Regions from separate parts of the Rhizobium sp. BK098 genome, predicted to be linked through region 1. Evidence: riboswitches for the same ligand, from Rfam matches in the RefSeq annotation. Region 1 holds a riboswitch; the other holds the start of a gene.

The links. Region 1 has a riboswitch for S-adenosylmethionine ahead of FHT73_RS16965 (O-succinylhomoserine sulfhydrylase). Riboswitches for the same ligand answer to the same signal wherever they lie in the genome.
Region 2: linked by a shared signal. The riboswitch ahead of metA (homoserine O-succinyltransferase) and the one ahead of FHT73_RS16965 (O-succinylhomoserine sulfhydrylase) in region 1 are both predicted to bind S-adenosylmethionine.

What each region holds. Positions count from the first base shown of each region.
Region 1 covers NZ_JACHYY010000006.1:104,174-119,065, reverse strand. Annotated here, with positions in the region: gene FHT73_RS16990 (aspartate aminotransferase family protein) at 1-657, shown strand, start outside; gene argF (ornithine carbamoyltransferase) at 731-1,648, shown strand; gene FHT73_RS16980 (Hsp33 family molecular chaperone) at 1,697-2,686, shown strand; gene apaG (Co2+/Mg2+ efflux protein ApaG) at 2,693-3,085, opposite strand; gene FHT73_RS16970 (DNA helicase) at 3,697-4,410, shown strand; gene FHT73_RS16965 (O-succinylhomoserine sulfhydrylase) at 4,475-5,662, opposite strand; SAM riboswitch at 5,706-5,784, opposite strand; gene FHT73_RS16960 (2'-deoxycytidine 5'-triphosphate deaminase) at 5,857-6,951, shown strand; tRNA gene FHT73_RS16955 (tRNA-Gly) at 7,010-7,083, shown strand; gene FHT73_RS16950 (LysR family transcriptional regulator) at 7,090-7,998, opposite strand; gene FHT73_RS16945 (MFS transporter) at 8,100-9,323, shown strand; gene FHT73_RS16940 (acyltransferase) at 9,442-10,017, shown strand; gene FHT73_RS16935 (transporter substrate-binding domain-containing protein) at 10,153-11,028, shown strand; gene FHT73_RS16930 (tellurite resistance TerB family protein) at 11,083-11,496, opposite strand; gene FHT73_RS16925 (hypothetical protein) at 11,575-12,780, opposite strand; gene FHT73_RS16920 (helix-turn-helix transcriptional regulator) at 12,796-13,461, opposite strand; gene FHT73_RS16915 (hypothetical protein) at 13,601-14,029, opposite strand; gene FHT73_RS16910 (DUF952 domain-containing protein) at 14,135-14,491, shown strand; gene FHT73_RS16905 (quinone-dependent dihydroorotate dehydrogenase) at 14,488-14,892, shown strand, end outside.
Region 2 covers NZ_JACHYY010000005.1:177,211-192,102, forward strand. Annotated here, with positions in the region: gene FHT73_RS15310 (ABC transporter ATP-binding protein/permease) at 1-375, opposite strand, end outside; gene FHT73_RS15315 (MoxR family ATPase) at 539-1,381, shown strand; gene FHT73_RS15320 (NUDIX domain-containing protein) at 1,381-1,803, shown strand; SAM riboswitch at 1,884-1,961, shown strand; gene metA (homoserine O-succinyltransferase) at 2,007-2,933, shown strand; gene FHT73_RS15330 (VWA domain-containing protein) at 2,937-4,130, shown strand; gene FHT73_RS15335 (hypothetical protein) at 4,241-4,732, shown strand; gene FHT73_RS15340 (aldose epimerase family protein) at 4,866-5,891, shown strand; gene FHT73_RS15345 (GntR family transcriptional regulator) at 6,016-6,789, shown strand; gene FHT73_RS15350 (SIS domain-containing protein) at 6,786-7,817, shown strand; gene nagA (N-acetylglucosamine-6-phosphate deacetylase) at 7,817-8,974, shown strand; gene FHT73_RS15360 (SIS domain-containing protein) at 8,998-9,726, shown strand; gene FHT73_RS15365 (multidrug efflux RND transporter permease subunit) at 9,839-13,015, opposite strand; gene FHT73_RS15370 (efflux RND transporter periplasmic adaptor subunit) at 13,012-14,193, opposite strand; gene FHT73_RS15375 (ABC-F family ATP-binding cassette domain-containing protein) at 14,508-14,892, opposite strand, start outside.

The DNA.
Region 1 (14,892 bases):
ATAGAGCCGGTGCAGGGCGAGGGCGGTATCCGCCCGGCGACCAACGAATTCCTGCGCGGGCTGCGGGAGATCTGCGATGAGCACGGCCTGCTTTTGATCCTCGACGAAGTACAGTGTGGTGTCGGCCGTACCGGCAAGCTCTTTGCCCATGAATGGTCCGGTATCAAGCCTGACATCATGGCGGTCGCCAAGGGTATCGGCGGCGGTTTCCCGCTCGGTGCGTGCCTTGCGACGGCGGAAGCCGCTTCCGGCATGAAGGCCGGCACGCATGGCTCGACCTATGGCGGCAATCCGCTTGCCATGGCAGTCGGCAATGCGGTTCTCGATATCGTGCTTGCCGAAGGCTTCCTGCAGCATGTGCGCGATGTCTCGCTGGTCTTCCGCCAGGGGCTCGCCTCGCTCAAGGATCGTTTTCCTGACATCATCGAGGACGTTCGCGGTGAAGGCCTGATGCTCGGCATCAAAGCGGCCATTCCGCAGGCGGAATTGCTGCAGGCGATCCGTGCCGAGCATCTGCTCGGCGTTCCGGCCGGCGACAACGTCATCCGCCTGCTGCCGCCGCTGGTCGTCACTCCCGAGGAAGCACGCGAAGGTCTCGCCCGCCTGGAGCGCGCCGCCGAGCGCGCGCGCGCTGCCCGCACCAAGAAATCGGCTTGAATTTAACGCCCGCTGTCGGGGCGTTCCTGCCCCACACGGGCGTTATTGTTTTTTCTGGAGCACAGGTAAGGACATGGCTTCTCCGAAACACTTTCTCGATCTCTCTGCCGTTCCGGCTGCCGATTTGCGCAACATCATCGATGACGCGATCGTCCGAAAGAGCGCGCAGAAGGCCGGCACGGCCGACAGGCCGCTTGCCGGCAAGATGCTGGCGATGATCTTCGAGAAGCCGTCCACCCGAACCCGTGTCTCCTTCGACGTCGGCATGCGGCAGCTCGGCGGCGAGACGCTGTTCCTCTCCGGCACCGAAATGCAGCTTGGCCGCGCCGAGACGATCGGCGATACGGCGAAAGTGCTATCGCGCTATGTCGATGCGATCATGATCCGCACCACCGATCATTCCCGCCTGTTGGAGCTGGCGGAACATGCGACCGTCCCGGTCATCAATGCGCTGACCGACGATACGCACCCCTGCCAGATCATGGCCGATATCATGACCTTCGAAGAGCATCGCGGCCCGATCAAGGGCAAGACGCTTGCCTGGACGGGCGACGGCAATAACGTGCTGCATTCGCTGATCGAAGGGGCCGCCCGTTTCGGCTATCGCATGAATATGGCGGTACCCCTTGGTTCCGAGCCGAAGGATCACTATCTGAACTGGGCCCGCAACGAGGGCGCCGAAATCATGCTCTCGCATGATGCAGACCGTGCGGTCGCCGGCGCCGATTGTGTGGTAACCGATACCTGGGTTTCCATGAATCAGGAACACCGGGCACGCGGTCACAACGTCTTCCAGCCCTATCAGGTCAACAAGGCTTTGATGGCACAGGCCGGCAAAGACGCGTTGTTCATGCATTGCCTTCCAGCCCATCGCGGCGAAGAGGTGACGGACGAGGTGATCGACGGTCCGCAATCCGTTGTCTTCGATGAGGCGGAAAACCGCCTTCATGCGCAAAAGTCGATTCTTGCTTGGTGCCTGGGCGCGATCTGAGGATATGAAGCCGCGTTTTAAGGGCGCGGGCGCAGTAGGAGTAAAGCAATGGCCGAAAATGCAGCCTCGCTGGGTCAGTTTGATTTCGCCGGTGACGATCACGTCGTTCCCTTCCAGGTGGAAGGTCTGGACGTGCGCGGCCGTGCCGTGCAGCTCGGTCCGCTGCTGGACGCGATCCTTGCCCGGCACGATTATCCGACGCCGGTCGCGCGGCTGCTCGCCGAAGCCATCGTCCTGACCGTCCTGCTCGGTACGTCGCTGAAATTCGAAGGCAAGTTCACCGTGCAGACCAAGGGCGACGGTCCCGTCGACCTTCTGGTCGCCGATTTCTCGACGCCGGAAAACGTTCGGGCCTATGCGCGTTTCAATGAAGAAGCGCTGGCAAAGGCAGTTGCGGAAGGCAGAACCGAGCCGGAACAGCTGCTCGGCAAGGGCGTGCTCGCCTTCACCATCGATCAGGGCCGTTTCAGCCAACCTTATCAGGGTATCGTCGCGCTTGATGGTGCCTCGCTCGAAGAGATCGCCGGCACCTATTTCCGCCAGTCGGAACAGATCCCGACGCGCGTGCGTCTGGGCGCGGCAGAGCTCTTCGATCGCGATGAGAACGGCAAGCCGCGTCACCGCTGGCGTGCCGGCGGCCTGATCGCGCAGTTCTTGCCGGAAGCGCCCGAGCGCATGCGCCAGCCGGACCTGCATGGCGGCGATGGCGATACCGGTGGGCGCGATCATGCCGAGGATGATGCCTGGGCGGAAGCGCGCAGCCTGGTGGAAACCATCGATGCAGATGAGCTGACGGATCCGCAGGTCGGCACCGAGCGGCTTCTCTATCGCCTCTTCCACGAGCGCGGCGTCCGCGTCTATGAACCGAAGGCCGTCTATGACCGCTGTTCGTGCTCGCGCGACAAGCTGAAGGGCGTCTTGAAAGGTTTCTCAGCCGAGGAGATCGAGGCCAGCCAGGAGAATGGCGAGATCGCCGTCACCTGCGAGTTCTGCTCGACGACCTATCGCTTCGAAGTGTCGGAAATAGAGGTGGCCTGAGGTCGCTCAGTTCAGCGTGCGCAGCAGGTTAGGCGTATCCAGTGAAAAGGCGGGGATCTTGACATGGAATTGCTCCCCGCCGTCCGTTTCCATCTGGTAATGACCGAACATCATGCCTGATGGTGTATCAAGTGGACAGCCCGAGGAATATTCATAGGTATCGCCGGGCTTTAGGTGCGGCTGCTCGCCGACCACGCCGGGGCCTGTCACTTCATCCACGATGCCATTCATGTCGGTGATGTGCCAATAGCGCGTTACCAGCTTCACGGCTTCCTTCGAGTGGTTGGAAATGACGATGCGGTATCCCCAGACATAACGGTCATCATCCGGATCGGATTGCTCCTCCAGATAAAACGGCTCTACAACCACCTCGATGTCGCGTGTTAGGGCGCGATACATGCCTGACACCTTGCCACTGCCCTGAAACGTAGAGCGCTCCTTGAAGCCGCATCGCCGTTTCAGCATTTTCAAGTTTGCGGCATATTATCCGCTTTCCACCATTCCCGCAAAGTGCAGGATATTTAGCGGTATCCTATAACCGATGGTTTCCGTCAAGGAACGACGTAATGAAATCTTGCGTGAACGGTTGGGACGGTTTCGATGCCAGCTATTACGGTTCATGTGGAAGGTTAACCAAGTCGTCTCCAAGTATCCTAGATCACCGTGATTTGATCTTATCTGCCGGAGTAGAGGTAGGCGCATCCTCCGCACTCAGGAAACGCTTGCCACGATTGTCCGTGGACTTCTGTGATCGATGGTCAACCTGATCGCCCGGCATCAAAACCTCCAGGCCATATAACCCCCATTCCTTTTATATGTTCCTCCGACAGGACTTGCATGAGATTCCCCTGCAGCAGGATTTCGGCTATCATCTGATTCTGGCATCGCCCATGCCTCCCCCCTCCATTCGGGAAAGTATATTTCATGCAGGGCCGTCGATATCCAAACCGACTGTTTGAGCGCCTGGCATAAGGAGGGGTTGCGGTCATTGCTCGCAATAGGAGGTTTATATGAGGCTTTCTGCCCCTGTTTATCATTTGAAACGTAAGGCGAGGCTCCTGTCCCGCCAGCAGAACATCCCCTTGCACGCCGCGCTGGATCGCGTCGCGGCCGTCGAGGGTTTCGGAGGCTGGAGTTTGCTTGCGAGCAAAACGAACTCAGCCGTGCCCGTCGGCGAGCTGTATTCGCGTTTAAGCCCGGGCGATCTGGTGCTGATCGGCGCACGGCGCGGTCACGGCAAGACCCTGATGAGCCTGAGGCTCGCCGTCGACGCCATGAAGGCTGGCAACCGTGGCATCTTCTTCACGTTGGAAGACACCGAAAAGGTCGTTCTGGACCGTTTCCCGGTCATCGGTGCCGATCATGCGGAATTTGCTGATCTATTCGAGTTCGATAATTCGGATGCCATCAGCGCCGATTATATCGTGGAGAGGCTGGCTCAGGCATCGCCTGGCACGCTGGCCGTGGTCGATTTTCTGCAACTACTGGATCAGAAGCGGGAGAATCCGGAATTAATGATCCAGGTTCAGATATTGAAGACGTTTGCACGCGCCAGAGGCGTTATCGTCGTCTTCATCTCGCAGATCGACCGTTCCTACGATCCGGCGTTGAAGCCCGTGCCCGATCTTGCGGATATTCGCCTGCCGAATCCCCTGGATCTCAAGCTGTTCGACAAGATGGTCTTCCTGAACAACGGCCTGGTCGAATTCAAGGTCGCCAGCTGACGGGCTGCCAATTGTCTAAAGGCAATCGAGCCGCCTGGAGAAAATCCGGGCGGCTCGACTGATATCAGGCGGAAACCTGCTCGAGCGCGCGAGCGAAATCTTCGACCAGATCGGCGCTGTCCTCGATGCCGGCGGAGAAGCGCACGGTGCCCGGCGAAATGCCGAGCTCGGCGCGGGCCTCGTCGGTGAGGTTCTTGTGCGTCGTCGTGGCAGGATGCGTGATCAGGCTCTTCGAGTCGCCGAGATTGTTGGAGATCTTCACGATCTCCAGCGCGTTCTGCAGCTTGAAGGCCGCTTCCTTGCCGCCCTTCAGCTCGAAGGCAACCAGCGTCGAGCCGCCGCTCATCTGCTTGGCGATGATATCGGCCTGCGGGTGATCCTTTCGGCCGGGATAGATCACGCGGGCGACCTTGCCCGTCTGCTCGGCGAGGAAATCGGCAACCTTGGAGGCATTCGCCGTCTGCTGCGCAACGCGCAGCGGCAGCGTCTCGATGCCCTTCAGCAGCGTCCAGGCGGTAAAGGGCGACATGGCCGGGCCGGTATGGCGGAAATAGTCCTGCAGGTTCTCGTCGATCCACTGCTTGTCGGAGAGGATGACGCCGCCGAGCGAACGGCCCTGGCCGTCGATATGCTTGGTGGCGGAATAGACGACGATATGAGCGCCGAGTTCCAGCGGCTTCTGGAAGAGCGGCGTTGCAAAGACGTTGTCGACCACGACCTTGGCGCCGATCTGGTTGGCGAGGTTGGCGACAGCGGCGATATCGACCACTTCCAGCGTCGGATTGGTCGGGCTTTCGAGGAAGAAGACCTTGGTGTTCGGCCGGATGGCCTTTTCCCAGTTCTCGGTGAAACGGCCATCAACCAGCGTGCATTCGATGCCGTATTTCGGCGCGAGCGTCTCGACCACCCAGCGGCACGAGCCGAAGAGCGCACGGGCGGCAACGATATGATCGCCGGCCTTCAGCTGGCAGAGGATGGCGGCAGAAACGGCGGCCATGCCGGACGCGGTGGCGCGGGCGTCTTCAGCGCCTTCGAGAGCGCACATGCGCTTTTCGAACATGTCGTTGGTCGGGCTGCCGTAGCGCGCGTAGATGAACCCATCCGTTTCGCCCTTGAAGCGGGCTTCCGCCGCTTCCGAGGTGTCATAGACGAAGCCCTGGGTCAGATAGATTGCTTCGGAGGTCTCGCCGAATTGCGAACGGAGTGTTCCGCCGTGAACGAGCTGGGTTGCGGGGCGCCAAGTCTTGCTCATGCCATCACCACTTTCAAAACAAAAAAACCGGTCGCAAAAGCAGACCGGTTCAACCCCGGTCTTTTTAGCCATTTGTTTAACGTGGCTGCAAGCCGACCGGCCAAATCACCACGGGATAAGTTGCAATACTGCCGTTGACGGCTTGCGTCAATTCCCTGAGTTTGGTTTTGTCTGCGGCAAATTATGAGAGAAGCATGATGGCTCGCAATACTGGAATTCTGGCCGACCGGGCCATTGCAGCGCTATTTGAAACAGGGCGGCTGACGAGCGAGAGAGAACTGGACGTCGATCAGATCCAGCCGGCAAGCCTTGACCTCAGGCTCGGCTCGCATGCTTTCCGCGTCCGTGCCAGCTTCATGCCCGGCCCCTCGCATCTGGTCGCCGACAAGCTTGACCGGCTAAAGCTGCATGTCGTCGATCTCTCGGAAGGCGCGGTGCTGGAGACCGGCTGCGTCTATATCGTACCGTTGATGGAGCGCCTGGACCTGCCCGAAGATATGTCGGCATCGGCCAATCCGAAGAGCTCGACCGGCCGTCTCGACATCTTCACCCGCGTCATCACCGATCGTGCGCAGGAGTTCGATAAGATCCCGGCAGGCTATTCCGGCCCGCTCTATCTCGAAATCAGCCCACGTACCTTCCCGATCGTCGTACGTCGCGGCTCGCGCCTGTCGCAGATCCGCTTCCGCGTCGGCCAGGCCCTGCTCACCGAGCCGGAGCTACTGGCGCTGCACGAGAGCGAGACGCTGGTTGCCAGCAAGAAGCCGAATATCACCGGCGGCGGCATCGCATTGTCGATCGATCTTGCCGGCGACAAGGAAGGGCTGATCGGCTATCGCGGCAAGCACCACACGGCCGTCGTCGACGTCGACAAGAAGGCCCAGCACGATATTTTCGATTTTTGGGAGCCGCTCTACAGCCGGGGGCGCACCGAGCTGATCCTCGATCCCGATGAGTTCTATATACTCGTCTCGCGCGAGGCGGTGCATGTTCCCCCGCATTTCGCCGCCGAAATGACGCCGTTCGATCCGCTGGTCGGCGAATTCCGCGTCCACTATGCCGGCTTCTTCGATCCGGGCTTCGGCCATGCACCGGCCGGAGGCCGCGGCAGCCGCGCCGTGCTGGAAGTGCGCAGCCATGAAGTGCCCTTCATCCTCGAGGACGGCCAGATCGTTGGCCGCCTGATCTACGAACACATGCTGGAACAGCCAAGCAGCCTCTACGGCTCCGGCCTCGGCTCGAACTATCAGGCACAGGGCCTGAAGCTTTCGAAGCATTTCCGGCTGTGATCCGTCGCTGACCGGCCTTGACAGAGGCCGCCAACTGTTGGACATCTCAGGGTGTCAGGCGGGTGTAGCTCAATGGTAGAGCAGCAGCTTCCCAAGCTGAATACGAGGGTTCGATTCCCTTCACCCGCTCCATAATCTTCACGCAAGAAGCGGTCTCTTCGATTTCAGCGCTTCCTTTAGCGCATCTCCAAAGATTGCGATCGGCCGCGCCAGCCGCCCGGCTGGCGGACGATGCACCAGCCAGTTGACGACTTTCGGGCTGAAATCCGGTGCCTCGACGATTTCGACCAAATCGCGCCAGCGGCTGTGCGCCAATGCCGCCGGCGTCAAGACGCCGATGCCGAGCCCGCGCGCGACCAGCGACATGCGCAGATCGGCGCTCATGGCCTCGACCCCGACGTCGAAGGGCAGGCGCTCGGCTTCGAAGCGATGCTGAATGAAGGCGCGGAAGCCGCAGCCGCTCTGGTTCATGATCCAGGGAAAACGGGAAAGATCCTCAAGCCTCGGTTGCTTGGGGACGCCAAGCGAAGGCGCCGCGACGAGAATGACGGCATGGACTCCGAGCATCTCGCCGACGACATTATCCGGCGGCTGCACCCCCTCCGGCAGGCAGACGGTTGCCGCATCGAGCTGGCTGTGAGCGACCTGCTCGATCAGTTGCGGCGACCAGCCAGTGACGATGCGCAGCGTCAATTGCGGAAACTGACTGCGCAACTCATCAAGCGGAGCGGATAAAGCCGCTTCGGAAAGATAGGGCATGATCCCGAGACGGAATTCGCCGCCGATCGCACCGCCGGGCGAAACCCCGGCCTTGAGATCGTCGAGCGAGCGCAACACGCGGCGCCCATGCTCGTAGGCCTCGCGGCCTGCCGCGGTCGGCCGCAGGGGCTTTGACTGCCGGTCGAGCAAGGCGATGCCGAGGCTGTCTTCCAGGTTCTGTATGCGTCGGGTGATGCCGGGCTGGGTCAGATTGATGCGCGCCGAGGCGGCAACAATCGAACCCGTTTCCACCACGGCGACGAAGGCTTCCAGATCATGAATGTTCATGCCGAACTCGCATAATCATTATTAGTTCATTTCAATTGCCGCATTATGCGACAAGGCGATACACATGGCTATCATTATTATCAAAGATTATTGGAGAGCTTATGTCGCAAGTCCCCGAACACATGACGAGCGAGCCGGAGGAAGAGGTTTCCACAACGGCTGCTCCTTCGACCTTGTTGTTCGCCATCGCCACCGGCGTTATCATCCTCAATCTCTTTGCGCCTCAGACGCTGGTCGGCATCATCGGCCCGTCGCTCGGCTTTTCCGAAAGCGGTGCCGGCCTGGTGGCCATGGCTTCGCTGCTCGGCTATGCCGCCGGCCTGTTCTTTCTGGTGCCGCTGGCAGATCTCATGGAAAACCGGCAGCTGGTGCTGCGCATGCTTCTCTCGGCTCTGGTCATGGCTATTGCCGCCGCCTTCGCACCGACGGGCTGGAGCCTTCTGATCTTCCTCTTCCTGCTGGGAGCAGCTTGTTCCGCCATCCAGATCCTCGTGCCGATCGCGGCAGCGATGGCGCCGCCTGAACATCGTGGCCAGGTTATCGGCAATGTCATGAGCGGCGTCATGGTCGGCATTCTTGTCTCGCGCCCGTTGGCGAGCCTGATTGCCGACTTTTGGGGCTGGAGAAGTTTCTATGCCTTGAGTGCCGCAACGCTTGCACTGCTCGCCGCTGTGCTTGCCTTACGCCTGCCGGAGCGACGCCCTCTGATCAACGCGAGTTACGGGGCCTTGATCGGTTCGCTCTTCGGGCTCCTGCGGGAGGAGCCGGTGCTGCGGCTGCGTGCCTTCACGGCAGCCTTGATGATGGCGAGCTTCAGCCTGTTCTGGACATCCGTTGCCCTGCGTCTCGCGCAGCCACCATTCTCACTCGGCCAGTCCGGCATCGCACTGTTTGCCCTCGTGGGCGCCGGCGGGGCTGCCGCGACTTCCGTCTTCGGCCGCATGGGCGACAGCGGCTGGACGCGGACGGCGACATTGGCGTCGCATCTGATCGTACTTGCCGCCATGGCGCTGGCTGCCTGGGTGGGTGGAATACGGTCTGGCGACTCTGTGGCGCTATTGATCCTTCTGGGCGTCAGCGCGGTCTTGCTCGATGTCGGCGTCACAGGCGATCAGACCCTGGGTCGTCGCGCCGTCAATCTCCTGAAGCCGGAAGCCCGCGGCCGCATCAACGGTCTCTTCGTCGGCATATTCTTTCTCGGCGGCGCGCTGGGATCGGCTCTTGCCGGAACCGCCTGGGATTTCGGCGGCTGGGTTGCCGTCTGTGCAGGGGCCGCGGGCTTCGGCGTGATTGCTTTGATCACAGGCCTTGCCGCGCGCATCTAAACAGCGCAGGCAACGCGACCGCACTTGCGAATGCACTGCCGCATCGCCATCTGTAGCGCATTCAAGCGGGCGTCAGACAAGCGTGTAAGAACGGGCGCTCCTTGTCAGGAGCGTCGAAATGCGTGGCATTGCATGGTTTTACAGGTTGAGAGCGCTCTTTCGAAGCGGTGCGCTGAAGATTGCCCGCAGCACCAAAGTACCTCTCGGCACTAAAATCATCTGGAAGCGAGGCGATGTCCGCATCGGGGAAAGAGTGCATTTCCGCAAGGGCGTCATCATCGATGCGCAAGAAGGCAACATCGAAATCGGCGACCATGTCTCCTTCAACGACTACAGCATTCTGCTCGGCCGCGGCGGGATTGTGATCGGCAATGATGTGCGCATCGCCGCCCATGCAATGATCGTATCCTTCGATCACAATTTCGATGATATCTCGCAGCCGATCCGCCTTCAGGGCGTGACGAAGAAGCCGATCGTCATTGAGGACGATGTCTGGATAGGGGCGGGCGCCAAGATCCTCGGTGGTTCCCATATCGCCAAGGGATGCGTTATCGGCGCCAACGCCGTCGTCAAGGGCCGGACCAAGCCTTACGGCATCTATGTCGGCGCTCCTGCAAGGCTGTTGAAACGGCGCGGAGAGGCGGAAGACAGCCAATCGGGAAAGATTGAACGGCTCGTTCTGCCGAAAAAATAAAAGGCTCCAACGCCACCCATCCCGGCGCTGCTTCGGTCATCATTAACAGCGCGATATTCCCCCTGCGGCCTGTCTCTGCTACATCGGATTCGTGAATCAGAATGTGCATCCACGACCGGAGGCCGTATCGAGACCATGCGTGTTTGCCTTTCGTCGATCATGTCAGTCGCCCGGCATCTGGCGCTTGCGGCCTTGATCTCTCTATCCTGCACCGTGCCGCTTGCCGCTCAGGAGACGAAGCCGCAGAGCCTGCCGATCCTGTTCGATGCGCGTGAGCGCCTGCCGAAGCCGGATCTGTCCTCACTGGTCAGGCTGCGCTTCCTGACATCGATCGACTTTCCGCCCTTCAACTTCCTCGATCAGAACGGCAAGCTCACCGGCTTCCATGTCGAGCTGGCGCGCAAGATCTGCGATGAGCTGGCAATATCGGACAAATGCCAGATCCAGGCCTTGCCCTTCGGCGAATTGCAGGGCGCACTTGCCGCTTCGCAGGGCGATGCCATCATCGCCGGCGTGGCGGTTACGCCCGAGCTGCGCAAGACTTTCGCCTTTTCACGGCCTTTCCTGATGTTGCCGGCCCGCTTCGTGCGCAATCTCAAGGCATCCATCAGCGGCACGACCGCCGCCTCGCTCTCGGGACATCCGGTCGGCGTCGTCAAGGGAACGGTGCACGCCGCGATGCTGGCGGCCTTCTTCCCGGCGATCAAGCCGGTGCCCTTCGATGACAAGGATGGGCTTCTGGCCGCCGTCAAGGACGGCAAGGTCGATGCGGCATTTGCCGATGGCCTGCAGCTTTCCTTCTGGGTCTCGTCGCCGGCGGCGGAAAAATGCTGCTCTCTGTTTGACGGCCCCTACCTGTCGCAGCAATTTCTCGGCGAAGGCATGACCATCATGCTGCGCCAGCAGGATGCCGATCTGACGGCGGCGATCAATCATGCGCTTGCCACCCTGTCGCGGGATGGCAGGCTCCAGGAAATCTATCTGCGCTATTTTCCTTACGGGCTTTACTGATTCAGCAGTTTCAGGAAACCGCGCAGCGGTTTTCCGTCCGGAATGCGTAATGCCTCAGGCCTTGCGATAGCGGGCGATCGCGCTGCGCTCGATGGCCGCACAGGTCAGCTTATCGAGGCCCAGGCGGTCGCGGAGCAGGCTGAGCAGGCGCAATTCCTCGGCCTTGACCGACAGGTCGGCCGAAGCGACTTCGACGGCGAGCGCATAGGCCGTGTCGTACAGACGTGCAGGAAGCGTATCGCGCACGGTTTCGAGCACGATGTCCAATCCCTCATTGTTCGAAAGCAGCTTGGCGCAATCGCGGGATACGGAAATCAGCTTCTCGTCGTCGAACCCCTTGAAGACCGGCAGGGCGTGAATGAGCTCTCCGATGCGGCTGAGTTCCCGGTCGTTCATCGTGCGGTCGACGGCCGAGGCCAGTACCATAACGTAGATCAGGGCCTCGTGAGCAGAAAGCGGCTTGTTCATGACAGGCGAAGTCCTTTGAATTTGGCAGACTGAAAAGTCGCGCATCTCATGGCAAAAGCTGGTGGCGGAAGCAAGGCGTCAGATGGGATTGAGCGGGTCTTCCTTGACCGGAGGCGGTGCAAGCGTCGATTTTCCGCTCTTGCGTGGGTCGTCGCCGTAGATGCCGCGCTTCTTTTCCTTGGCTTCATCGACGAGAGCCGTGAGCGGCGAACCCGGTTCCGGATCGGCCCAGCCGAAGCGGACCAGCCAGGCGCTGAGATCGACCCGGACATAGCGGCAGGTGCCCTTGGCCGTGCCTTTCCAATTGGCATCGGGCACGTCGCAATCGATGGAGCGTCCGCGCAGATACATGCGGAATGCCGTGCGTGCTGCCTGGCCGCAGGGCCAGTCCTTTCCGCTCGGGCCGGTACACATCCGGTCGACATCGGTCGGAATGATACCGGTGAGCTGCACGCTTCTACCACCGATAGTCAATATACCAGCCTGATCAGAGAATGGACGGACGAGTTCGATCGTCGTCGTCTGCTCCTGCAGCTTGGATGCGGGATCAATCGCTGCTTGTTCGGATTGAGGCTGAGGTTCAGACTGAGGCATGGGCTGAGCCTGCTGCTGCGGCGATACCGGCGATAGGGTTCGATGTTCGGCCGCCGCCGTTTGCCTGTCGATCTGATCGGCAGGTATCCGGTTGTCCGGAGCAGGATCGGCCTTGGCCTCACCGGAAGATGCTGTGTCCGATGAAGTAACAGCCGTCTTGTCCGGCTTGGCCTCATTTGGCTGCGATGCAGGCGCGGCAGCGCCCTTGCCGTTGACGGTATCTGCTGCGGGCGGCGATGCTTGTGCTTCCTCTGGCTTCGTCGACATGTCGTTGGAGCGCGCGGGATCAGTTGGAACCTTGGTGTCCTGTTGCTTCACCGGCTCCGCCGCCGTCTTGTTTTCCTCGACCTTCGTATCGTCGCCGGCACTCGCCGCGGCAGCCGCCGCCATGACAGTCGCAGACAGCTCGGGGCTGCTGTCGGAGCTGCTTGTCGAAGGGGACGCCGTCGCCAGGACTGTTGCTTTATCCTTCGTCGCTTCGGCAGGCTTGGGTGCCTCGATAGCCTTTGGCAGCGTGGTTTCGGCCTTGGCGGTGTCGCTCTGCGTCGTCGCAGCTGGTTTATTGTCTGCAGTCGAGTTGCCACGGCCGTGCAAATCGAAGCCATGTCCCGCGAACTGTACCGCGACCAGGGTCAACCAAGAACCCACGACCGCGCCTGCCACACCTGCGTGCCAAATATCACGACGCATAACGAGAAAACTTTCCTATTGACTGGCCCATATGATCCGGGCAATCCATTCCACATCCGCAAGATCGAAGCTGCGGTTGGGGTGTTCCGGATTGAGCGACAAAAGCTCGATCGACTTGGCGCTCTGCCGCAACAGGACCTTGGCCATGACTTCGCCCTCTCGGGTCTTCACGACGACGCGGTCGTTCTTTCTGATCTGGGCTCCCGGCTCGACGATCAGAATATCCCCGTCGCGATAAAGCGGCAACATGCTTTCGCCCTGCACCTCCAGCGCATAGACGCCGGCCCTCTGTGCCGCGGCAACCGGAAACTCCACCATGTCCCAGCCCTGGCCGGCGGGAAAGCCGCCATCATCGAAGAAGCCGCCAGCCCCCGCCTGGGCGAAGCCGATCAGCGGGATGGAGGTGCCGGAGGGCAGGATTCCGTTCACGACTGTTGTGGTCAGTGGCTCGGCCGGGCGGATAAAGCTCAGGAATTGTTCCAGGCTTGCTCCGGTCGCATCCAGGATCTTGGCGATCGATTCCGTCGATGGCCAGCGGAGACGTCCGTCCTGGCTCAGCCGCTTCGATTTGTTGAAGGAGGTAGCGTCAAGCCCGGCGCGGCGGGCAAGCCCGGAAGGGGTCAAGGCATGCCGCTCCGCAAGCCGGTCGATCGCACCCCATATCTGTTCGTGTGACAGCATCACCGCTCGGTATCCGCGCGCCGGCTCCCCGGCGCTGTGCTCCTTAGAAAACGTTAACCGAGGCATTTTGGCGAGTAAAGACCGGCATAGGAATAGGGTCCTTTATCCCCGTGCTTTCGCGGCGGCGCCTTTTTCGGCGTCAGGTCTTCTGTGGCTGCGGCTTGACATCCGGCTGCTCGTTCTGGAATTCCTTCGCCATGCCCATGAAGCCGCGCATGAATTTCTGCATGATGCCGAGCGTGCGGTCGATCTCGGCATCGTCGGGCAGGCTTGAGCCCTTGTTTGCGGCAACGTTTTTTTCCAGCTTCGTTACGCGGTCGGAAAGCCGGTCCAGCTCATCGTCATAGGCTGTGCGCTCGTCGGCGGCCATGCGGCAGACGAGATTGCCGCCCTGATCCTGGCAGATCGACATCGCGCCGGTCTGCTTGTCGAGCCGGATGAAGTGATCGCCGCTGCGCTCCAGCTGGAAGCGTTCCGCATCCGGTTCGGCCGACAAAGTCGGTGTGGAGAGAAGAAAAGCAGCGGGCAGAAGCATGGCCGCAAGGCCGATTTTCAGTTCCTTCGTCATGTCATCCTCCGGATTTTCTGCGTTAAACCCCAAATCCATCACGGAAACCGTGGACATCGGCTGATGTTTTCGTGCAAAGCCCTATCAGCACAGCTTTACAGAGGGATGATGATCGCCATGCCAGTGGTTTACAAGATCGTGCCGGACACGCTCTGGCAGCAAGCCAGACAAACCGGCGTTTTTCATGGCGCGGCGATCGATCTGACCGACGGCTACATTCATCTCTCCACCGCGAAGCAGGCAAAGAAAACCGCCGAGCTCTATTTCGCAGGTCAGACCGGGCTGCTGCTCGTCGCGATCGATGGCGATGCGCTTGGCGAGAAGTTGGTTTTCGAACCCTCGCGCGGCGGCGATCTCTTCCCGCATCTCTATGCGCCTTTGCCGCTTTCGGCCGTGCTCTGGGAAAGGCCGCTGCCGATCGGTGATGATGGCGCTCACATCTTTCCGGAGATGTCGGAATGATCGGCGCCTTTCGCGATCTCGGCCGGCGCGGCCTGTTCCTGTTCGATCCGGAAACCGCTCACGGCATGTCGATAGCGGCGTTGAAATCGGGGCTGGTTCCGACCTGCCGTATCAACGCCGATCCTCGCCTGCGCCAGACCGTGGCCGGGCTCGATTTTGCCAACCCCATCGGCATGGCCGCCGGCTACGACAAGAATGCGGAAGTGCCGGAGGCATTGCTGAAACTCGGATTCGGCTTTACCGAAATCGGCACTGTCACGCCGAAGGCGCAGTCGGGCAACCCACGTCCGCGCATCTTCCGCCTGATTGAAGACGAAGGCGTCATCAACCGCCTCGGCTTCAACAATGAGGGCCATGAAGCGGCTTTCCAGCGCCTCAAAACTATTCGCGGCAATGGCATC
Region 2 (14,892 bases), on a different contig from region 1:
ATTGACGAGATCACGCGCCAGACCCTCGCGCATGTACAGCGCGGTCATCTGGTTAAGCCAGGCCTGGATGACGTTGAGGACCAGGAGCGAACCGGCGATGATGCCGAAGACGCCGAGCTGATGGAAGAAAGCGGTGATATCGCGTCTTGCCAGCGAATCGTAAAAGGGCGCGTTCCAATTGTTGAGCAGCACCTGAACATAGGCCGTGACGAGGATGATTGCGAAAAGCGCGACGACGAGAATAATGAGCTTGATGCGGACCGGCGAATTCCAGAACGCGGAAAACATCATCCTCAACCGAAAGAAGAGGCTCAAATCGTATCCGACCTGCTCGTTCCCCTGCCCATTCGGCTTGGCTTGCGTATCAACTGCCATCAGCACTTCCCTGCCACGCGTCCCGTCAGTTAATCATGAGCCGCCCTCATGTCCACCCTTGCAATAGATCGGTGGGATCACATTCCTATATACACGGTTTCGCGTCTTAAACCGAATAAGACCAGCAATTAGCTTGCGCTTGAAAAATTGAGAAAGCCTTCCGATGCAATTTCAGGGAACTGCCGACTATATCGCCGACAAGGATCTGATGGTCGCCGTCAATGCCGCCATAAGGCTGGAGCGTCCGCTTCTCGTAAAGGGCGAACCCGGTACGGGCAAGACCGAACTCGCACGCCAGGTGGCCACCGCGCTCGGCCTTGACCTGATCGAGTGGAATGTCAAATCGACGACGAAGGCCCAGCAGGGTCTCTACGAATATGATGCGGTTTCGCGCCTGCGCGACAGCCAGCTCGGCGACATCAGAGTTCATGATGTCAGCAACTACATCCGTCGGGGCAAGCTTTGGCAGGCATTCACCTCGCCGCAGAAATGCGTGCTGCTGATCGACGAGATCGACAAGGCCGATATCGAATTCCCGAACGATCTCCTGCAGGAACTCGACCGCATGGAATTCCATGTCTACGAGACCGGCGAGACGATCCGGGCCGCGATCCGCCCGATCGTCATCATCACCTCGAACAACGAGAAGGAGCTGCCGGACGCCTTCCTGCGCCGCTGTTTCTTTCATTATATTCGCTTCCCCGACATGCAGACGCTGACGCGCATCGTCGAGGTGCACTATCCCGGCATCAAGCAGACGCTCGTCCATGCGGCACTGACGCAATTCTTCGAAATCCGCGACGTGCCGGGCCTGAAGAAGAAGCCCTCGACCTCGGAAGCGCTCGACTGGATCCGCCTGCTGGTCGCAGACGATATCGATCCGGAAACGCTGCGCGCCGATGCGAAGAACGTATTGCCGAAACTCCATGGCGCGCTTCTGAAGAACGAGCAGGACGTGCACCTCTTCGAGCGGCTGGCCTTCATGGCACGTGGGCAGGGTAGATAATGCAACCCGATGCCGTAAAGGTTTTGATCTATGCTATTCGGGATCGGCATCTGCTGGTATTCGATGAGCCAGACTTCCCCGCCGTCCAGCTCCAGGTTCCTGGTGGCACCGTCGAATCCGGTGAGGACATTGTAGCGGCCGCAGCGCGCGAATTCGAGGAGGAGACCGGTTTTGCGCCGCGCGAACTCCAACTGCTTGGCGTCCACGACTACCGTTTCGAAAAGAACGGCCGCGATTACTATCACCAACGGCACTATTTCCGCTGCGGTATCTCCGAGCGAGCGCCTGCCACTTGGCTCCACCACGAAATGACGCCTTTCGACGGTGGCGACCCGATCGGCTTCCGCTTCTTCTGGCTACCGATCGAGGCTGCCAGGCATCGCCTCGGTTATGGCATGGAAGCTCTCATTGAACATCTGTAGGCCACATCGCGCCTCCGAGCTCAGCCCCGGACTTTCCCCGACGCTCGCCCCATTGACCCGCGGAGATGTCGGGTTTATGAGATTTCCCTTGTGGTGATTTGGCCGGCCGGCTTGCAGCCACGTTAAATAAGTCGCTAAAGGGCCGCGTGCGGACCGGTAGCGATTCATCGCGGCCGGTTTTTTTGTATTTGGCGAGTGAAAAGATGCCCATCAAGATTCCCGATACGCTCCCCGCGTTTGAAACCCTCCAGAACGAGGGTGTGCGGGTGATGACCGAAACGGTGGCGTTCCGTCAGGATATCCGCCCCCTTCAGATCGGGCTTCTCAACCTCATGCCGAACAAGATCAAGACCGAGATCCAGATGGCGCGCCTGGTCGGCGCCTCGCCGCTGCAGGTGGAGTTTTCCCTGGTGCGCGTTGGCGGCCACAGGGCCAAGAACACCTCGCAGGAGCATCTGCTTGCTTTCTACGAGACGTGGGAAGAAGTGAAGCACCGCAAGTTCGACGGCTTCATCATAACCGGCGCGCCGATCGAGCTGCTCGAATATGAGGACGTCACCTACTGGAACGAAATGCAGGAGATCTTGGATTGGACGACCACCAACGTCCATTCGACGATGAACGTCTGCTGGGGTGCGATGGCAGCGATCTACCATTTCCACAAAGTGCCGAAATATACGCTGACGGAGAAGGCCTTCGGCGTCTACCGCCACCAGAACCTGAAGCCCTCCTCGGTCTATCTCAACGGCTTCTCCGACGATTTCGCCATTCCGGTCTCGCGCTGGACCGAAGTGCGCCGCGCCGACATCGAAAAAGTGCCTGGTCTGGAAATACTGATGGACTCGAGCGAGATGGGCGTCTGCCTCGTGCATGAACGGGCCTGCAACCGGCTCTACATGTTCAATCATGTGGAGTATGATTCCACCTCGCTGGCGGACGAGTATTTCCGGGATGTGAATGCCGGCGTGCCGATCAAGATGCCGCACAATTATTTCCCGCATAACGACCCGGAAATCCCTCCGCAGAACCGGTGGCGCAGCCACGCGCATCTGTTCTTCGGCAACTGGATCAACGAGATCTACCAGACCACGCCATATGATCTGGAGGAGATCGGCCAGGAAAGGATTTGAGGCTTGTTTATTCCCTTCTTCCTGAAACTCAAGGAAGCGAAGGTTCCGGTGACGCTCCGGGAATTCCTGTCGCTGCTTGAAGGAATGGAAGAAGGGATTGCCGATTGCGACATCGAGGCCTTCTATTATCTGGCGCGCGCGACGCTGATCAAGGACGAACGCTTCATCGACCGTTTCGACCAGGTCTTCGCCGATTACTTTCGTGGCGTCGAGGCGATCGGCGGCAATGCCGATGGAGAAGCGGCGGAGCTGGCCTTCCTTCCCGAGGAATGGCTGCGCAAGCTCGCCGAGCGGCATCTGACCGAAGAGGAAAGACGGCAGATCGAGGCGCTCGGTGGCTTCGACAAGCTGATGGAGACGCTGCGCGAGCGGCTGGCCGAGCAGAAGGGCCGGCATCAGGGCGGCTCGAAATGGATCGGCACGGCAGGCACCTCGCCCTTCGGCGCCTATGGCTATAACCCAGAAGGCGTGCGCATCGGCCAGGAAACCTCGCGCCACCGCCGCGCGGTAAAAGTCTGGGATCGACGCGACTTCAGCAATCTCGACGATGGCGTGGAGCTTGGCACCCGCAACATCAAGGTAGCGCTGAAACGCCTGCGCCGCTGGGTACGCGAAGGCGCCGCCGAAGAACTGGATCTTTCCGGCACCATCCGCTCCACCGCCGAACATGGCTATCTCGATGTCCAGACACGGCCGGAGCGCCGCAACGCCGTCAGGCTGCTGATGTTCTTCGACGTCGGCGGCTCGATGGACGACCATATCCGCGTCGTCGAAGAACTCTTCTCCGCCGTCCGCGCGGAGTTCCGCCACATGGAATATTTCTACTTTCACAACTGCCTCTACGAGGGCGTGTGGAAGGACAATCGCCGCCGGCGCGTCGACATCACGGCGACGACGGATCTCATCCGCACCTTCGGTCCCGACTACCGCGTCGTCTTCGTCGGCGACGCATCCATGAGCCCCTACGAGATCACTCAAGCCGGCGGCTCGGTGGAGCATTGGAACAAGGAGGCTGGGGAGGCCTGGCTCGCCCGAATGACCGGCCATTTCCGCAAATGCATCTGGATCAATCCGGTGCCGGAAAACTATTGGGGCCACACGACCTCGATCTCGATGATCCGCCGCCTGATGAGCGAGCGCATGTACCCTCTGACACTCGGCGGGCTGGAAAAGGCGACGCGGGAACTGTCGCGCTGAATGTTCAGCATTTGCCTGTCGCGGCGCCACCAAATAACCACAACCATTTGTAGAAAGAGAAGCGCAGCCGATACCGCCCCGAATCGCTGCGGAAACTGGTGGAGATGTGCGTGCGCTGCGCTGCAAAATTACTTCTCTTCATCGCAACCATTTTGTTCGTCTCGCAGCAGGCAAGATCCGAAGAATGGGGCTTCTCCGGCCAATGGGAACAGATCGACTCCAACGCCAGCGCCGGTGAAAAATGCCGCATGGGAATAATCAGGCAGGGCAGGTTTATGAGGATCAGCACCAGCAATGGCTGGAGCGCTACCGCGGAGACAAGCAGTTATGCAAACGCCAGCTACGCGGCAGGTATGGGACGCTGGAGCTCCTATGTGGAAAAATACAGTCAAAAGGCGTTCTATATCCTTCTCGCCGTTCGCGGCGACAGGTTGATGGTAATCATGAAGGCCGAAAAAGCGGACGGGTCGAACCAATTAATTCGAACGCTTTTCAGCAGACGGACAGCCAACTCTCTTCACGACAAGCTGGACGGATCAGGACGAAATCGACCGCCTGTCTTCTGCGCCTCACATTCACAGCATAACGTGTCAATCTACTAGCTATGGGCAAAGCTTAATCAGACCTTGCCCCCTTCCCACCCGCCCCTAAATTTCGCCATCGAACTGGTTGCGGAACGGCGCGAATGGAGGCAGGGTCTGACCGCGCATACTCAAAAGCAATGGATGAGCTGATATGACGGAAAGCACTTTGCAGCGGGAACATTTTGGGACGACGGCGGATGGGGAGACTGTCTATCGCGTCAAGATCGTCGGTGGCGGCCTGACCGCTCATATCATGTCCTGGGGCGCGGTCATCCAGGATCTGCGTCTTGATGGCCACGAGCCCTCGCTGCTGCTCGGCTTCGACAATTTTGCCGATTATCCCCTCCACTCCTCCTATTTCGGCGCCACGCCCGGCCGCTGCGCCAACCGCATCGGCGCTGGCCGCTTCACGCTCGACGGCAAGCAGTATCAGCTGGAGCTCAATGAAAAGGGCGTCACCCATCTGCATGGCGGCAAGGACAATATCGCCAAGCGCAACTGGACCATCGTCGAGCACGATACCGACCGCGTCGTCCTGAAGATTGTCGATCCCGATGGCCGCGCCGGCTATCCCGGCAATTGTACGATCCAGGCGACCTATCGCGTGCATGGCAACGGCGAACTGTCGGTCACCTATGAATCGACCACCGATCAGCCCACTCTCGCCAATGTCTGCCAGCACGCCTATTTCAACCTCGACGGCCGCGACGATGCGCTCGGTCACGACATCATGATTGCCGCCGATCACTACACGCCGACGGATGACAAACAGATACCGACAGGGGAAATCCGCTCCGTCGAAGGCACTGCCTTCGATTTCCGCGAGATGTCGCCGATGAAGCGTTTCGAGGGAGGCGAGCAGGCGCTCTACGACCATAATTTCTGCCTCTCGACCGAGCGCACCGCCAAACGTTCCGTCGTGCTCGCCCGCAGCGTCAATTCCGGCGTCTCGCTCGAAGTGCGCACCACCGAGCCCGGCGTGCAGTTCTATGCCGGCTTCAAGCTCGATGTGCCGGTTCCCGGTCATGACGGCCGCAAGATCGGCCCGTTTGCCGGTTTCTGCCTGGAAACGCAGGTCTGGCCCGACGCCATCAACCACGAAGGCTTCCCCAATGCCGTGCTCCGCCCGGGCGAGGTATTGCGGCAGGAAACGGATTATATCTTCACCAAGAACTAAAGCCGGGCGTGCCCTGCTCACTTGAAAAATCGGCCGGGCGTCCAAAGCGCCCGGCCGATTCTTTTTTGCGATGAGACCAGATTCACCTTGTGAATTGGTTCTAAATAGGTTCTATATAGGCACCATGGATAGAACCAGTTTGATCCTCGAATTGAACAATCGCGGTTTGAGCGACGAGACCGCGAGCGGACCGCTGTACAAGCGCCTGGCACAGGCGCTGACCGGTCTCATCCAGGAAGGTTTGCTGAAGCCGGGCACGGCGTTGCCAGGCGAGCGAGACCTAGCCGGAGCGTTGGAAATCGGCCGCGTCACGGTCAGAACCGCCTATCGCGATCTCCTCGCCTCGGGCGTCATCGAATCCCGCCACGGTAGCGGCACCTTCGTCTCACAGCATGTCGAGCGTATCGAGCAACCGCTCTGGCGCCTCTCCTCCTTCTCGGCGGACATGCGCTCGCGCGGCCGCGAACCGGCAGCACGCGTCCTGTCGCGCACCGTCAGCGCACCGGCGCCGGAGGAATCCTTCCTGCTCGGCCTCGGCCTTGATGAGCCCGTGTTGCGGCTCGATCGACTGCGCCTGGCGGATGGCCAGCCGCTCGCCATCGAGCGCGCCGTCGTTCCCATCAAGTTCCTGGGTGAGGAGGCCATATCCGAGGGATCGCTTTATGACGCTCTGGCCGCCAAAGGCTTCAAGCCCGTCCGCGCCCAGCAGAGGCTGACCGCCGTGACGCTCGACCCAACCTCCGCCTCGATCCTGACCGTGAAGGCCGGAGCGCCCGCGCTTCTGATCGAGCGCGTCTCCCGCCTCGCGGACCAGCGCGTTGTTGAATATACCCGCTCGCATTACCGCGGCGATGCCTATGATTTTGTTGCCGAATTGAGAATTGGAGATGACTTATGAGCGAGACCCAATCCCTGATGCTGACGGAAGCCGGCCAATCGCCTGAGGTGGTTGCGACGCTGCTTGAAAAAGAAAAGCCTGCTTTTGCCGAGATCGCGAAGCTCTTCTCGACCGGTCGCCCGTCGCTGATCACGACGGCCGCGCGCGGCTCGTCCGACCACGCCGCCACCTTCTTCAAATATCTCTTCGAAATCTCCTGCGGCGTCCCGGTCGCTTCCGTCGGCCCGTCGATCGCTTCTGTTTATGGCGCTCCGCTGCACCTGAAGGGCGGCATTCACTTCACGGTCTCCCAGTCCGGCGGCAGCCCCGATATCATCGCCATGCAGGCCGCCGCCAAGAAGGGCGGCGCCACCACGATCGCCGTCGTCAACGTCACCGACAGCCCGCTCGCCAAGGAAGCCGACATCGTGCTCGGCCTGAACGCCGGCAAGGAACAGAGCGTCGCCGCGACCAAATCCTTCATCGCCTCGGTTGCCGCTCTTGCCGGTGTCACGGCTGCAGTGTCGCAGGACAAGGCGCTGATCGATGGTCTTGCCAAACTGCCGGAGGCGCTTGCTGCGACCTCGGGCATCGACGGCAGGGCGGCCGAAGATGTGCTCTTCGACGCCTCCTCGCTCTATACCGGCGGCCGCGGCCCGGCTTTCGCCATTGCACTCGAAGCGGCCTTGAAGGCCAAGGAAACCGCCGGCCTTCATGCCGAAGCCTTCTCGCTCGCCGAACTCATGCACGGGCCGATGCGCCTCGTACAGCCGGGCTTCCCGATCGTCGCCTTTTCGCCCGACGACGCAGCCTTCGCTAACAATGCCAAGGCGCTGGAACGGCTCCAGAAGCTCGGCGCCACCGCCGTCTCCTTCTCGACCGCGCCGCTTGCCGGCATCAACCTGCGCATGCCGACGACAGGCAACGGCCTGCTCGACCCGCTGGTGTCGCTGCTGTGCTACTATCGCCTCATCGAGTCGGTGACCCGCCGCAAGGGCTTCGACCCAGATAAGCCGGCTAATCTTCTCAAGGTAACGGAGACCATGTGATGGACTACAAGGTCTTTACCGGCGCCCGCATCTTCGATGGCGACCGGTTTCACGAGGATAGCGCGTTGGTGATCGGCAATGGCCGCATCCATGCCATCACCGGTATCAACGATGTGCCCGATAATGCCGAAACCATTCAGCTGAAGGGCGGCGTTCTCTCTCCGGGCTTCATCGACGCGCAGGTCAACGGCGGCGGCGGCCGCATGCTGAATGACGAGCCCTCGCCGGCGTCCATGTACATGATCGCCGAAGGGCATCGCCCTTACGGCACGACATCGGTGCTGCCGACGCTGATAACCGATGTCGCAGCCGCAACGACGGCGGCGATCGAAGCGGCCGTCGAGGCCGTAAAAGCTAATCGCGGCGTCGCCGGCCTGCATCTGGAAGGCCCGCATCTGGCACCGGCCCGCAAGGGTGCGCATCTGGCCGAACTGATGCGTCCGGTCGAAGACAGCGACGTCAAGACTTTCATCCGCGCCCGCGAGGCGATCGGCACGCTGCTGGTCACCATGGCGGCCGAACAGGTAACGGAGCGGCAGGTGCAGGCGCTCGCCGAAGGCGGCGTCATCGTCAGCATCGGCCATAGCGATTGCACGGCTGAAGCCGCCGATGCGCGCTTCGATGCCGGTGCCCGCGGCGTCACCCACCTTTTCAATGCCATGAGCCAGATGGGCCATCGTGCGCCCGGCCTCGTCGGTGCAGCGATCGACCATCCCGCCCCCTGGTGCGGCATCATCGCAGATGGTCATCACGTCGAGCCGACGGCGCTCAGGGTTGCACTGCGCGCGAAACGCGGTGAGGGCCGTCTGTTCTTCGTCACCGATGCCATGTCGCTCGTCGGCACCGATCTTCCGAGTTTCACGCTGAATGGCCGCACGGTCTATCGCACCCAGGGCGGCTATTGCTCCAAGCTGACGCTCGATGATGGCACGCTGGCAGGCTCGGATGTCGATATGGCCTCGACCATTCGCTATGGCGTCAATATTCTCGAGCTGCCATTGGCTGAAGCCCTGCGCATGGCGACCTCCTACCCTGCCCGCTTCCTCCGGCTTGCCGATCGCGGCCATTTGGCGCCGGGAATGCGTGCCGATCTCGTTCACATAAACGACGGCATCGAAGTCACGGAAACATGGATCTCAGGTCAAGCTTCGGCCTGACACAGCGTATGAGGAAGCTCGGCATGAGCGCAGTCACGGACAACTATTTCTCTGCTCTCATTGGTCGGTTGGAGACCCTGCGCGAAACGCTGGCGGAGCCCATGTCCAAGGCTTCGGCTGCCATCTGTGCCGCCGCACGCGCCGACCGCCGCGTCTATGTCTTCGGCACCGGCCATTCGCACATGCTGGCCGAAGAGGTGCATTATCGCGCCGGCGGCCTCGCCTTCACCATTCCCGTGCTCGTGGGCTCCGCCATGCTGCATGAAGGCGCCGTCATCAGTTCGGTCTATGAACGCACCGAAGGCCTTATCCGCCCAGTCTTCGAGCGCTATGGCATGCAGCCGGGCGACGTGCTGATCATCGCCTCTAATTCCGGCGTCAACGCAGCACCGATCGAGGCGGCGGATTATGGCCGCGAGATCGGCGCAACGGTCATCGCCATCACGTCGCTCGCTTATTCGGCCGCCATCGCCAATGGACGCAGAAAGCTCGCCGATATCGCCGATATCGTGCTGGACAACGGCCTGCCGCCCGGTGACGCGATGATAGAGCTGTCGGGTACGGAGCTGAAGGTCGGGCCAGCCTCAACAGCCGTCGGCGCGACGGTGCTGAACGCCATCTTCGCTGATGTCGCCGCCGAACTCTGTAAAGATGGCAATCCACCCGTCTACCTCAGCGCCAACATGCCAGGCGCCAAGGAAACCAATCAGCGGCTGGTCAAGAAATATAGGCCGCGCAATCCGCATCTCTAAAGCAATCAGCGAAAAAGCATCGAACCGCTTTGCGTCTGGCATCGCCTGAAAGCAGCCAGATAAAGAGGCCGAGCGGTTCCCGTGAAACGCTCGGCCTCTCCTCTGTTAGATATCATTGTGCTGCGGCATCTGTGGCCGAGGGCTCCTGCGCGGCTTCCGCCTGCTTGCGCCGCCTGCGCAGGACGACATAAAAGACCGGCGTGAGGAACAGGCCGAACAGCGTAACGCCCAGCATGCCGGAGAAGACGGCGGTACCGAGGGACTGGCGCATTTCCGCGCCAGGGCCTGTCGCAACCATCAGCGGCACGACGCCGAAGATGAAGGCGAAGGCGGTCATCAGGATCGGGCGCAGGCGCAGATGACTGGCCTCGATCGCCGCCTCGACGGCGCTCTTTCCCTCTGCCTGTGCCTGCCGGGCGAACTCGACGATCAGGATCGCGTTCTTGGCCGCAAGGCCGATCAGCACGATCAGCCCGATCTGCGTGAGGATATTGTTGTCCATTCCTCTCAGGTGCACGCCGATCAGCGCCGCCAGCACCGCCAGCGGGACGATGAGGATGATCGCAAGCGGCAGGATCCAGCTTTCATACTGCGCCGACAGCGCCAGGAAGACGAAGATGACCGATAGGGCGAAGATATAGATCGCCGTATTGCCGGTATGCTTTTCCTGATAGGCGAGTTCCGTCCATTCGAAGGTCGTGCCCGAGGGCAAGAGGTTCTTGGCCAGCCCCTCCATGGTATCGAGTGCAGTACCCGTGGAAACCCCCGGTCCCGGATTGCCCTGCAGGGGGACCGAGACATACATGTTGTAGCGCTGGACGAGCGCCGGCCCGGTCGTGTCGCGGATATCGACCAGCGTGCCGAGCGGCACCAGCGCGCCCGTCGCCGAGCGCACCTTCAGCGCCAGAATGTCCTCGCGATCCATGCGATATTGCTGATCGGCCTGCGCCCGCACCTGGTAGACGCGGCCGAAGGCGTTGAAGTCGTTGACATAGGATGTGCCGAGGTTGATCGACAGCGTCTCGAAGATATTCGGGATCGGCACATTGAGTGCGCGCGCCTTATCACGGTCGATCGCCAGGAAATATTGCGGGCTGTTGGCGGAGAAGGTGGTGAAGACGCCGCTGACGCCCTTGTTCTGTGCGGCAGCGCCCATCATCTGATAGGCGAGCGGCAGGATGCGGCGCATGTCCGGATTTTCCCGGTCCATGATCTGCATCTTGAAGCCGCCGGAATTGCCGACGCCGCGGATCGAAGGCGGCGGAATGGCGATAATGAAGGCTTCCTGGATACCTTGCAGGCTGCCGAAGAGCTGGCCGATGATCTTGGTCGCCGAATCTCCGGTTTTCAACCGTTCCTCGAATGGCTTGAACGGCGTGAAGATGACACCCGAATTCGAGGCATTGGTGAAAGTCGCACCATTGAAGCCGGCGAAGGCGACGGCATTGGCGATACCGGGCGTCTTGCTGATGATATCGGTCGCCTTCTGGATGACGGCATTGGTGCGCGCAAGCGACGCGCCGTCAGGCAGCTGCACGACGACAATGGCATAGCCCTGATCCATGGTTGGAACGAAGCCTTGCGGGACGATCCTGCCCATATACCAGGTTCCCGCGAGCAACCCTGCGAAGACGAGAAGTGCACAGGCAAGCGCCGCCCAGGTTGTGACAAGGTGTCGGATGATCCACGAATAGCCGCTGCTCATCCGCTCGAAGCCGCGGTTGAACCCATCACCCAGCCCACGGCCAAAGCGCGCGAAGATGTTGTTGGATTTCTTGTGGCTATGCGGCCGCAGCACAATCGCGGCGACCGCCGGCGAGAGCGTCAGCGAGTTCAGGCACGAAATCGCCGTCGCGACCGAAATCGTCACCGCGAACTGCCGGTAGAATTGGCCTGAGATGCCGGGGATAAAGGCTGTCGGCACGAAGACGGCGATCAGCACCAGCGAGATTGCCAGAACCGCCGTACCCACCTCGTTCATCGTCACATGCGACGCCTCTTTTGGCGTCATGCCGAGCGCGAGGTTTCGCTCGACATTCTCAACGACAACGATCGCGTCATCGACGACAATGCCGATGGCGAGCACCAGGCCGAACAGCGTCAGCATGTTCAGCGAGAAGCCGAAAGCCAGCAGGAACGCGAAGGTGCCGATCAGCGATACCGGTATGGCGACGATTGGAATGATCGCCGTCCGCCAGGACTGCAGGAAGACCAGCACGACGATGGCAACGAGGATAGCCGCCTCGAAGATCGTCTTGTAGACCTCGTGGATGGATTCGGCGATGAACTCTGTGGGGTTATAGATGATGCGATATTCGAGCCCCTGCGGGAAATCCTGCGCCAGGCTTTCCATCGTCTTTTGAATATCGGCGGCGGCATCGAGCGCGTTCGTGCCCGGGCGTGCGAAGACGCCGAGCGCCACCGCCGGGCTGCCGTTCAGATAGCTGTTGGTGACGTAGTCCTGCGCGCCGAGCTCGATGCGAGCGACATCCTGCAGCTGCACGAGACGACCGTTGCCCGTCGCCTTCACGATGACATAGCGGAATTGCCGCGCATCGGAAAAACGCCCCTGCGTGGTGACGGTATATTGGAAGGCGTTGGTGCCGGACACCGGTGGCCCGCCAATCGTACCGCCGGAAACCTGCACGTTCTGATCGCGAAGCGCCTGAACGATGTCGCCGGCGGTCATGCCGTAGGCGGCGAGCTTTTCTGGATCCAGCCAGATACGCAGCGAATATTGGCGCTCGCCGAAGAGCTGGACGTCGCCAACGCCATCGAGACGAACGAGAAGATCGCGGATGCGCGTACGGGCATAGTTGGAAATATAGAGCTGGTCGTAGCGATTGTTCGGCGAGAGGAGATGCACGACCATCATCAGGTCGGGCGAGCTCTTGACCGTCGTGATGCCGATGCGGCGGACATCATCGGGCAGTCGCGGTTCGGCAATGGCGACGCGGTTCTGCACCAGTACCTGTGCCTTGTCGAGATCGGTGCCGAGCTTGAAGGTGATCGTCAGCGCCATGGAGCCGTCAGCACTGGAATAGGAGGACATATAGAGCATGTCCTCGACGCCATTGATTTCCTGTTCGATCGGCGTCGCCACCGTATCGGCTATGGTCTGCGCGTCGGCACCCGGATAGGAGGTACGCACGACGATGGTCGGCGGCGCGACTTCAGGATATTGCGCCACCGGCAGCTGGAAATAGGCGATGCCGCCGACGATCAGCAGCACGATGGATAGGACCGATGCAAAGATCGGCCGATCGACGAAGAAGTGGGAAAACCTCATTGGCTCGTCCCCTGTGCATCGGCCTGGGCCGGCGGCTCGTCATTCGTCGCCTGCTGCGGCAGCTCGATCAGCTGGGGCGTCACCTTGACACCGGGCCGGATACGCATCAGCCCGTTGACGACAATGGTCTCGTCGCCGCTCATGCCGTCGCGGATGACGCGATAGCCATAGAGCTTCGGCCCGAGACGCACGGATTTCGGCGTGATGTTGCCGGCGGTATCGACAGTATAGACGACGCGCTGGTTCTGATCCGAACCGATGGCTTCATCCGGCACGAGGATCGCCTTGTAGCTGTTGGACCCCTGCACCTGAATACGTCCGAAAAGGCCGGGTTGCAGAACGAGATTGGGATTGGGAAAGCGGGCACGGACGCGGATCGTTCCGGTCTCGTTGTCGACACGGTTTTCCGCGAAATCGAGCTTGCCCTTGAAGGGCTTCTGCTTGGAATCGGCAATCGTCACGGTCACATCGAGACCGCCACCGCCCTGCTGCAGGGCGCTGCCATTCTTGCGGGCCTCGTCAGCGTAGGAGAGCAGCCGGCGCTCATCGACATCGAAATAGAAATCGATGGGATCGAGCGACACAATGGTCGTCAGCACGGTCTGATCAGCCTGTACGAGATTGCCGACCGAAATCAGGCGCCGGTCGATACGGCCGCTGAGCGGCGCGGTAATCCTGGTGAAATCCATGTCCAGATTGGCGCGATCGACCGTCGCCTGCGCACCGCGCACATTCGCCTGCGCCGAAATGAGATCGCGGCGTCGATCATCAAGCGTCGAAGCCGACTGGCTGCCCGTCGTCGACAGGGATTCCGCCCGCTTATATTGCGCATCAGCAAGCGTCAGCGACGATTTTGCCACTTCCAGCGAGGCAGTCGCCTCGTTCAGAGCAGTGATGAAGGGCCGCTGGTCGATGACAAAAAGTAGATCTCCCTGCTTGACGATCGCGCCGTCCTGGAAATGCACCTCCTGCAGGTAACCGCCGACCCGCGAGCGCACGGAAACCTCATCGACCGCCTGGAAGCGCCCGATGAACTCGTCGCTATCGACGACATCGCGAACGACAGGTTTGGCGACCGTAACGGGCGGTGCCGGCGGCGCACCCTGCGCAAGCGCCTGGGCACTCGATAAAACGGCAATAACACAGCTCAACAAGACGGCACGCGGCAGCATCGGCATGAAGCACCCCTTGAAAAACCGCACGCGGCAGCAGGCGCCGTCATTGCGGTACGCTCACGAAATTTGTCTGCAACTTTCCGCGAAGAACCTGTCGCCATCAGGCGCGGTGAAACCAGGTCGCTTCGGACTTCCCCAACATGCGCCACGGGCCGCGCCGGCCCGGGGGTATCAACCGGAGCGTGGTCCGGCAACATGCGTTTATGTATAAACGGTTTATCGGATTCGACAACAGGGAATGAACCGCCAGCGATCGAGCGCAACCGATTGTTTTTACTGGATAGTAAAGACGCGCATAGGATGAGCCGATAGAAACATCAGCCCTCCAGCTCCTCGCGCAGCATTTCGAGCTCCAGCCATTCCTCTTCCATCTTGATCAGGCTTTCGCGCAGCTTTTCCATTTCCGCCGCAAGGCGGTTGAAGGTTGCGGGATCCTTGGAAAAGAGGTTCGGATCGGCCATTTTCTTTTCGCGCGCGGCAATCTCGGCTTCCGCCTTCGCCATTTCCTTCGGCAGGTTTTCGAGCGCAAATTTCTGCTTGTAGGAAAGCTTGCCCTTTCCCTTCGAGCTCTCGCCGGCCGGCGCTGAAGCTTCGGCCAATTTCGGCTTTTCGGCTGCTTTTTCCGCCCGCTTGCGCTCCTCGATTGCCCCCTTGCGCTGAGCGAGCATGTCGGAATAGCCGCCGGCATATTCGATCCAGCGC